Regions from separate parts of the Ferdinandcohnia sp. Marseille-Q9671 genome, predicted to be linked through region 2. Evidence: riboswitches for the same ligand, from Rfam matches in the RefSeq annotation. Region 2 holds a riboswitch; each other region holds the start of a gene.
The links. A riboswitch is a leader RNA that binds a small molecule or an ion and turns the genes downstream of it on or off. The one in region 2 is predicted to bind S-adenosylmethionine.
Positions count from the first base shown of each region.

Region 1: linked by a shared signal. The riboswitch ahead of ACWNMY_RS06165 (methionine biosynthesis PLP-dependent protein) and the one ahead of ACWNMY_RS00080 (hypothetical protein) in region 2 are both predicted to bind S-adenosylmethionine.
Region 3: linked by a shared signal. The riboswitch ahead of ACWNMY_RS12150 (MetQ/NlpA family ABC transporter substrate-binding protein) and the one ahead of ACWNMY_RS00080 (hypothetical protein) in region 2 are both predicted to bind S-adenosylmethionine.

Region 1 is NZ_CDRJTA010000001.1:1,192,005-1,195,476, forward strand. It holds gene ACWNMY_RS06150 (amino acid ABC transporter permease) at 1-48, shown strand, start outside; gene ACWNMY_RS06155 (amino acid ABC transporter ATP-binding protein) at 72-827, shown strand; gene ACWNMY_RS06160 (acyl-CoA dehydrogenase family protein) at 910-2,052, opposite strand; SAM riboswitch class I at 2,260-2,366, shown strand; gene ACWNMY_RS06165 (methionine biosynthesis PLP-dependent protein) at 2,447-3,472, shown strand, end outside.
Region 2 is NZ_CDRJTA010000001.1:20,187-23,658, forward strand. It holds gene ACWNMY_RS00075 (acyl-CoA dehydrogenase family protein) at 1-1,144, opposite strand, end outside; gene ACWNMY_RS00080 (hypothetical protein) at 1,566-1,904, opposite strand; SAM riboswitch class I at 2,126-2,227, opposite strand; gene ACWNMY_RS00085 (hypothetical protein) at 2,492-3,055, shown strand; gene ACWNMY_RS00090 (hypothetical protein) at 3,356-3,472, shown strand, end outside.
Region 3 is NZ_CDRJTA010000002.1:95,313-98,784, forward strand. It holds gene ACWNMY_RS12145 (PPC domain-containing DNA-binding protein) at 76-579, opposite strand; SAM riboswitch class I at 729-840, shown strand; gene ACWNMY_RS12150 (MetQ/NlpA family ABC transporter substrate-binding protein) at 954-1,769, shown strand; gene ACWNMY_RS12155 (methionine ABC transporter ATP-binding protein) at 1,849-2,862, shown strand; gene ACWNMY_RS12160 (methionine ABC transporter permease) at 2,868-3,472, shown strand, end outside.

The DNA of each region.
Region 1 (3,472 bases), 1.2 Mb from region 2:
AAACGATATGAAAAACGTTTAACAAAATTCAAAGTTGCAAGTGCCTGAGATAAAAGCAGGAGGCGAAAAACATGTTAGAAATAAAGAATATCCATAAATCATTCGGTAAAAATGAAATTTTAAGAGGCGTAGATTTAAAAATAGACAAAGGAGATGTCGTGGTTATCCTTGGGCCAAGTGGTTCTGGTAAAACAACTTTACTTCGTTGTATCAACTTTCTAGAAAAGGCAGATCAGGGACATGCAGTTTTCGGTAAAACTGAATTGAACCTTAAAACAGCTTCAAGAAAACAAATTCATGAAATCAGACAGAAGATAGCTTTTGTATTTCAAAATTATAATCTGTTTAATAATAAAACAGCAATTGAAAATGTTACAGAAGGGCTAATTGTCGTAAGAAAGGTACCAAAAGAAAAGGCATATGAGATTGGTAGGAAAGCGTTAGATAAAGTAGGGCTGTCAGAAAAATACGATGCTTATCCTAGTGAACTATCAGGTGGACAGCAACAACGTGTTGGTATTGCAAGAGCAGTTGCTTTAAATCCTGACATCATTTTGTTTGACGAGCCTACCTCCGCTCTTGACCCGGAACTAGTTGGTGAAGTGTTAACTGTTATGAAGAATATTGCCAAAGAAGGAACAACAATGTTGGTTGTTACACATGAAATGTCGTTTGCAAAGGATGTGGCAAACAGAGTGCTCTTTATGGATGATGGTGTCGTAGTTGAAGAAGGAACACCGAATGAATTTTTTAAGCATCCAAAAGAAGAAAGAACACGAAAGTTCTTAAAAAGAGTACTTCCAGAAGACTATACGTACTATATCTAAAAATTCAAAAAACTACCAATCATTTTAGAGATTGGTAGTTTTTTTATAAATCAATGTCTTGGCCAAGACGCCTTGTGTTTTGTTATTTACCTGCACTTTTAGCGAGTAACATGATTGTCATGTCATCCATCGGAGGATTGTGAAGACCGGCGCGGACATCACGATAATATCTTTGCAGTGGATTTTTTTGTGATAAGCTCCGAGCACCTACTACTCTCATAGCTAAGTCTACAACTACTATCGCCGCATTTGTAACAGCAAGTTTTACTGCACCTAATTCAGGTGTTAACTTATTTCGTTGTTCTTCACTTGATTCGTCCCACTGTTTTGCGACCGAATGTAGAAAATGTCTTGCTCTCATTAATTCTAATTCCATTTCCCCTATCTTTTGTTGCACATTTGGTAAGTCAAAAATGGAACCTTTAATACTATTTGGAGAATAGTCTTTTGCGAAATTAATCGCATAGGATTGGGCAGCTTGTGCTATGCCCAGGTAGCAAGCTGGAATATGAAGTAACCATCCGGATGCGCTCCTTTGACCAGGTTCAGCCAATTGGACTAGATATTCTTCATCCACTTTGACGTTATTTAATACTAAATCATGACTTCCTGTCCCTCGCATGGCGATACTATCCCAGGTTTCTTCTATTTCTAATCCTGCACTAGATTTAGGGATTAAGAAAAAACCCACTTCATCACTTTCTGGAATCGTCGCTGTCACGTTAAAATAATCGAGTATTGGAGACATAGTTGAGAAGGTTTTTACGCCGTTAATTACCCACCTGCCACCTTCTTTCACAGCAGTTGTTGTAGGCTTCCCTCCACGAGTGGGACTCCCGGTTTGTCGCTCTGATGCACAATTATTTATTAGTGCCCCATCCTTAACATCCCTAAATACCATCTGTAGCATTGATTCTTTCCACGGCTTTTTTTCTCCAAGATCTTTAACGATTCCCATGTGCCAACCTATTGATAAAGCCGTTGATCCATCGCCTCTTGCAATATACTCTTGAAAATGAACAAAGTCATAAAGAGAGATTCCTTCCCCACCATATTCTTTTGGTAAGGTTAATGAGGTATATCCAGAGCTTTTGAGCTCAGAAATATTTTCAAACGGAAAACTCATTTCTTCATCAATCTTTGCTGCCTTTGATAAAAAACGTTGGGACAATTCCTCCATTAATTGGAGCCGTTCCTCCATTCTATTTACATCTTGAAATCTCATAATACAATCATCACCCTTGTCTTTATTCTTATTGCGAAACATATAACATACTAATCCTATCGGTTTTTATATATAACCTTTATTATACAGTTATTTATGTTTTGTACCAATAAAGTTTTATAATTTTTTTGGGAATTTCTATTGTATTTTTTTTCTATATGTACTAAAGTTAAAAAAAATTGTTTTTTTCGAAAATTTCATATTTCATTCTTATCAAGAGAGACGGAGGGATTTGGCCCAATGATGTCTCAGCAACCAACCTGGTTAGGTCCGGTGCTAATTCCAATAGGTTACAACTACCTTGAAGATAAGAGGATTCTCAATATTAACTAGGGACCTTCTTCTTACAGAAGGTCCTCATTTTTTTATTTTTTTAGAGAGAAGGATGAATAACATGACAAACAGAAGTTTGGAAACAAGATTAGTACAATTAGGTAATAAGAGTGATAAGACAACAGGGGCAGTTAACCCTCCCATTTATTTATCAACTGCATATCAGCATGATGGCCTTGGTCAGTCGACTGGATACGACTATACGCGTACGAAAAATCCAACCCGTACAATATTGGAAGATGGAATCGCGAATTTAGAGTCAGGTGACCGCGGATACGCATGCAGTTCTGGAATGGCTGCCATTCAATTAGTCCTTTCTCTATTTCGTTCTGGGGATGAACTAATTGTTCCTGAAGATGTCTATGGTGGCACATTCCGTTTACTAGAATATTATTCAAATACTTATGATATTCAAACAACCTATTCACCTTTTAAAGATATTAACGAGACAGAGAAGTTAATAACACAGAAAACAAAGGCCATTTTCATTGAAACTCCCTCTAACCCACTAATGCAAGAAATTGATATTAAGGTGTACGCACAGCTTGCACAAGACTTCAACTTATTACTTATTGTTGATAACACCTTTTTAACACCTATTTTTCAAAGACCACTCGAATTAGGGGCAGATATTATAATTCATAGCGCTACTAAATATATAGGGGGCCATAATGACGTATTAGCAGGTATTGTCGTGGCCAAAGGAGACACTATTTGCGAGAGGTTATCTACCCTTCATAACGCAACTGGTGCTGTCCTTTCTCCTTTTGATTCTTGGCTCTTAATAAGGGGGATAAAAACACTTTCTTTACGAATGAAAAAACATGATGAAAATGCAAAGAAAATCGTTGAGTATTTACGTGATGAACCTCTGGTTACCGACGTTCTATACCCAGGGAAAGGTGGCATGCTTTCATTTCGGTTAAAGGAAAGCAAATGGATTAGCCCCTTTTTAGAAAATTTACAATTGATTACCTTTGCGGAAAGTCTGGGTGGTGTTGAAAGTTTTATCACATACCCTACGACACAGACACATGCAGATATTCCAGAAGAGGAACGAAAACGTCGTGGAATTTCTGATACCTTA
Region 2 (3,472 bases):
AAGCAATGGTTCGTGCATTCCGCCAATATCGATCAAAGCTTTTGGTTTGTAATGTGGCCGAAGCACCTAATGCGTCGAACAATACTTCTGTTGCATCAAGCGTTAATCTAGTAACCACAATTTGAGCTTGCGAGACTTCAATTTCTGCTTCGTTATTTATCAATTCTTCATGTTCAACGTTTCCAGCAAGATGAAGCTCATACGCCCTTTGCAAAGACTCAGCTGCTTTTAGAACAATTGCTCCAGAGGAATAGGCTAAGCTATGAACCTTTCCGACCACTTGCAGAACTTGCGGGTCTTCACTTGAACGTGCAGCTGTTGAATGAGTATACGTTCTTTTGCGCTCTGCTACAGCTTTCGAAACGTCATTTGCAGCCGCACGGGCAATTCCAGCTAGAGTAGCTAAATGCATCATTTGGAAAAAGGCAGCTTGATATTTAGCATTAAACTCCTCCGTTAGAATGTCACTTTCCTTAATTGGAACATTCGTAAATATTGTTGTTCCACTACCAGTCAATTTTTGTCCAAAGCCGTCCCAATCATCAATTACGTCGACTCCAGTTGCATATCTTGAGATAACAGCAAAGACTTTAGTGACTTCCTCTCGGGTTGCCAAAACAAGAATCCAATCGGCATAAATCGTGCCCGTCGAATAATATTTTGTACCGTTCAAAAATAGCTTTTCTCCTTCTCCTTTTGTCACGTTCGTTAAGAAGGTGCCAGCCTTTGCGCCACCAACTTCAGACCATGCATTTCCAACAATATCTCCCTCTAAAATACGCTTTATCCACGTACTTCTTTGTTCACCCTTTGGTGAATTCAACACCATCTCAACAAATGCAAAATGTGCCCGCAGTGCTTGTGGTAGATTCGAATCCGCCTCTGCTAACTCAATAAGCAGATTAAATAACTCTGGGATTGTTGCACCCAATCCCCCTTCTTCACGTGGAATCCGAATAGCTCCGAAACCAGCTTCCTTTAACAAATTTATCTCCTCAAAAAGTAATTTCCTATCATTCTCTCGTTGAACCGCCCCTTCACGTATTTGTTGAAAAACGCCTCTGTACCTTGATGCCAATTGTTCATAACTATCACTAGGGGCACTCCCCCATACACCTCTTGCTTTTTCCAATGTTACTGTCATATTCTCTTCCTCCATATAAGTTATTTAAAATAATAAAATGATAGAAGCTATACGCTTTATAAGCTTGTTTATAACGTGATCTTAATGAGACCTATTACATCACCCCCTTCAAAAAGCACTTGGTTAAAGTACCCCTGATCATACTGCGGACTCCTTCAATAAAAAAACACCTCTCTTTTCAAGTCTTGAATGAAAAGAAAGATGCCTTTAGTTGTCTAATCGGCAGATATATAATTGTCTATTTCTATGGATAAGTAACATATAAGTTTTATTCACCTCGTGACTTTTGCCTTGCTTTATGAATAAATGAACATTCATGTTGATCTCTAGAAAAATACTAAAAGTGTGGCGGAAATAATTGCAGTCTTTGGCCAATAAAGTTAAATCAGCCCTTTTGCTGACCTACTAATTTTTTCCCATTTTACAATCTAATATTTTTTCGGTCTAAAAAGTTCTGAAGCTCTCTTGTTAGCCCTCCATTTCCAAATCGTATAAATTTATCACGTTCCTGTTTCATTCCTTCTTCTAACGTGTAATCTAGAAAAGCCAAAAGATAGATACGACGGTAATGGATATTGATCATCCCATTTTCAAAAAACCAAGAATCAATCGTATTAAAAACACCTCTATTTACCCCATACTGGCTATTACACCATTTATAAAATTGTAAATCAGGAAGATTCAGATGTTCACTTTGCTCAAATGAATAATCTTCTCTTGTCTTTACACGTATCCTAGTAGATCTTAATTGTTTTTGCATGTTGAATACCCTCCTTTGTTTGTTTCCTCTCAGGAATCACCACTACACACTTTCCCACAAAAAAACACCAAAAACACTGTGAATGATACTTCTAACAGTGCCTTTGGTGGTCCAAACAGCAAAATATTTTATTATTTAACTTTCCATTTTAAGTTCAATCAGAAAACTAAAAAACCCCTTCTAAAAATAAGAAGAGGTTGTATGAATTAATTCCATGACTCTCCTTATCTTTCAAGCGTACGCTTGCTGGATTTGGCACAGTACTTAATAAGTCTGTTGCCGAGGTATCCTTGGGCCAGTCCCTCCACCTCTCTAGATAAGTTAAATTTCCAAATTATTTAATTATTTAATTATTTAATACTATAATTCATTTTAAAAACATCGTCAATCGTTTTTGAGTGAAAATCTATTCAGTGATTTTCAATGGCCTGGCAGACCGGAAAAAAGTGTAATTGGAATGATAGTAACTTAAATAGCTATATAGGATGAAGGTATATTTACTAAATTTAAAAATTCAGTCAATTGTTGGGAACTTTATCAGTTATAAATCGTAAGGTAAGATAACAGTTTACTTTTGGAGGTGGAATATGAAAAACATAACTTATGGTTATGAAAATAGGATGATTTATTTGGTAATCGGAATATGTTTCGCTATTTTTGCACCATTATCTCTTTTATTTGTTCCGCAGACAGTTGCTGAAATTGCACACGATAAACCAGGGATATGGCAAGTTTTTGTACCCAAAAGTATCTTTTATCTCTATGGTGTCGGTTATCTCCTTTTATTTTTATCTATGATGCTCCTGTTTTTATTGAACAATAAGAAGGTCTCCATTACATTAAGTATTATTTTTATTATTCTGGGCATTGTCCCATTTTTTGTAGCTGCTCAAGCAAATACTACATTTTCTTATGATTCGATTTCTCACACTCCCCCTCTCAAATTCCAAAGCCACTCCTATACATGGGATGAAATTGAAAAAGTCAATTACTATAAAAATGAAGAAAATGGAGAATTCAATGAGTATGAGATTTTTTTCCGAGATGGATTAGTCATTAAACTACCCGATAATGGATATTTCAATGATATAAAGCTCAACTTTTATTCCAAGCTCGACGAGATGAATGTAGAAGTAACCGAAATTGAATAAAGTTATTCATACTTACATTCTACGAAAACTATAAACACAACGCTGAGGTGCAAATGCCCCAGCGTTCCTTTATGTGATTTTTCCTTTTAAAGTACTATTAATCTGACTTAAATACTCCATAAAACAGAATTACTTAGCGCCTATATTACACCCTTGCTAACGTTGTAGGTACTCCAGCTGAGGACAACTTATTATATTTATAAAGTTTTTCACATAGGTATTTATGCTGAACAATAATTATAGTAAAATCTATAAGACTGCCAACATTTGGTACAGTTACTTTACATAAGGGAGAAGCCTATGTCACAAATAATTAGAAGAAAAATATTAACGGCCATCATAAGTAGTTTACTAGTTGTACTCATTTTTATGATTCCAGGTGAATCTAACCTAAATGGATTTGCTAATTTGTATTAT
Region 3 (3,472 bases), on a different contig from region 2:
GCTATAAAGAGTCTTAAAAACTATTTTTTATCTCGAAAAAAACAAGATATTATAGGAATATATTTATATGTTTACTTATAACTGAAAAGGTTTTGTTTCTCCTTTTCCTACAGGATAGAATTGGTTTGCGCCTGTTTCATCATCAAATCTACGGTAAAGGTCAACATCTACTATCTCAGACAAGATGAGGTCAACAGTGATGACCGGATTTTCCCCTTTGACCATATGTCCACCATATACCTTTCCTTCCTTATCACAAAATGTACCATGCAAATGTGTCTCGTAAATCCCATCTCGCATACATACAATCCCAGTACCATTTAGAAACTCGACGGGTCCTTCTATAGTAGTTAATTCTCCATATCCAGCACCAGCCTTGCTCTCGGGCTTTGGAACTAAATAGAAATATCCTGCTTTTCGAAAGCTGCCAAAACAAGTAACAATTGAAGCGTATGTTATGTCTGTCTTCTTACAAAGTTCCTCGATTCCGGTTAGTAAATCTGTACCTGGTAATAATCTAGCAGTTACCGTTTTGCCTGTATTTCCTACTGCGTAATTTGCTCTCACATTCCCATTCATTAGATCTTAATCTCCTTTTTTTGTGCTCGTACTATTATTCTAATAAAATAATAGTGTAACAATTAAAATGTTTCAAAAATTATTGACAATCATAACATTATCCTGTAAATTTAAAAACTATAAAGTTAAAAAACTTCATATTTGAAATTCTCTTATCAAGAGTAGCGGAGGGACTGGCCCGATGAAGCTCGGCAACCGTTCATGTATCGACATGAAAAGGTGCTAATTCCAGCAAAACATTTGTGTTTTGAAAGATAAGGGGGGACGAACATTTTCGTATGCTCACATGCCTCTCTTTCTTTTGAAAGAGGGGCTTTTTGTTTATCTGATAAGAATTTCAAATCAACTTACAAACAAACTAGGGGGAAAACAAAATGAAAAAAATTGCAATCTTTTTATCATTGTTACTATTGGTTGGTGTATTAGCAGCGTGTGGGGGAGAAGAGGCTTCAAGTGAATTAGATAGCAAGAAACTACTTATTGGAGTTACTGCTGGACCACATGAAGAAATCGTGGAGAAGGTAGCAGAAGTTGCTGCAAAGGATGGCCTAGAGCTTGAATTAAAGGTGTTCTCTGATTATGTAATGCCTAACACTGCGTTAGATGAAGGAAATTTAGATGTAAATAGCTATCAGCATTTACCATTCTTAGAAAAATTCAATGCGGATCACGGTACTAAATTAGTTACAGTTGGAAAAACAATATTAAATCCAATGGGTGTGTACTCAGATAAATACGAAAGCCTAGAAGACCTACCAAAAGGTGCAAAGGTTGGACTTCCAAATGACCCAACAAATGGATCAAGAGCATTATTCGTTTTTGAAAGTGCTGGATTAATCAAAGTTAAAGAAGATGTAAAGGAAAATGCAACGATTTATGATTTGGAAGAGAATCCAAAAGAAATCGAATTTATTGAGTTAGATGCTGCGCAAATTCCGAAACAATTAGGTGAATTAGACGCTGCCGCCATCAACACGAACTTTGCACTTGGCGCGGGATTAAATCCAAAAGAGGATTCAATTGCATTAGAAACAACGGATTCACCTTATGTAAACTATCTAGTCGTACGTGAAGAAAATAAGGATGATAAGGTACTAGAAAAATTAAGAAAAGCGTACCAATCAGATGAGGTTAAGAAATTTATCGAGGAGCAATACAAGGGATCAGTTATCCCTAGCTGGGATGAATAATAGGATTTGATAAGAAAATTTCTAAACCATATGGCGCAATGCTATATGGTTTAGAGCTTATAGGAGAGGAAGTGACACCATGATTGTATTAGAAAACATATCAAAGGAATTTGTATCGAAAAAAGGGAAAGTTGAAGCCGTGAAAAATGTGAGCATTCATGTAGAGAAGGGCGGCATACATGGTGTAATTGGATATAGTGGAGCCGGAAAAAGTACGCTAATTCGTTGTGTGAATTTACTTGAAAGACCTACTAGTGGAAAAGTGTATATAAACGGTAAGGAAACGACTTCTTTTTCAAAAGAAAATCTTCGTGAAACTAGAAAAAAAATCGGGATGATCTTCCAAGGATTTAATCTGCTTAAAACAGCAACCGTGTATGACAACATTGCAATTCCACTGAAATTGCAGGATGTGCCGAAAGAAGAGGTGGCTAAGCGAGTTGAGAAATACCTCGAGATTGTTGGATTATCAGATAAAGCAAATTCCTTTCCGAGTCAATTATCAGGCGGACAGAAACAGCGGGTTGCCATTGCAAGAGCTCTATCACAGGAGCCTGAAGTGTTGTTAAGTGATGAAGCAACAAGTGCTCTAGATCCTGAGACAACAGACTCCATATTGGAATTACTTTTAAAAATCAATAAAGAACTTGGAATTACAATATTATTGATTACTCATGAAATGCATGTGATTCAAAAAATATGTGACTATGTATATGTGATGGAGAATGGCAAAGTTGTTGAACAAAATACAGCAATTGAGTTATTCACAAACCCAAAACATGAAACATCAAAGAAGTTTTTAAATACAATCGCACAACGAAAACTTTCCGATTCTCTTATTAAACAGTTAAAGGTGTCTGGGGCAGTTACACGACTCACATTTGTAGGAGAGTCCACTGGTCAGCCGCTATTAGCAACAGTGAGTAAGAAGTTTGCTATTAAACCAAACATTTTAACAGCAAATATTATTGAACTGAAAAATGGTATTGTTGGAAATTTAGTTGTTCATTTAATGGGAGAACAAAGTGAGATCGACTCTTCACTTCAATTTTTAAAGGAAAATGGAGTCGGGATTGAGAATCTGGAGGGATAAAAGACATGAATCGATTTGCAGAATTTACAGAATGGTTACCCGTTATTGGAAAGTCAGTAGTGGAAACCTTCCAGATGGTAGGAATCTCCTTATTATTTTCAGTACTTATTGGAATCCCACTCGGAATTTTCCTCGTATTAACTCGACCAGGACAATCATTGGAAAATAAATGGGTCTATGAAGCTCTTAATTTAGTGATAAATATTATCCGATCTGTACCATTTATTATTCTATTATTTTTCATTCTTCCATTTACAAAACTAATTGTTGGGACAACGATTGGGGTAAAAGGGGTTATCGTTCCGTTAGTAATTTATACGGCCCCTTATATTTCGAGATTAATGGAATCCGCTTTACTCGAGGTTGATGCAGGTGTAGTCGAAGCCTATCAAGCAATGGGAATTAAAACCAGAAAAATTATTTGGAATGTCATGCTAAGAGAAGCAAGGCCGTCTATTATACTAGGGCTAACAATTGCAACAGTCAGTTTAATAGGAGCAACTGCAATGGCTGGACTTGTAGGGGCTGGAGGACTTGGGGACCTTGCATATCGCTTTGGTCACCTCCGTTACGAAGTGGATGTCATGTATGCCACTGTATTTATCCTAAT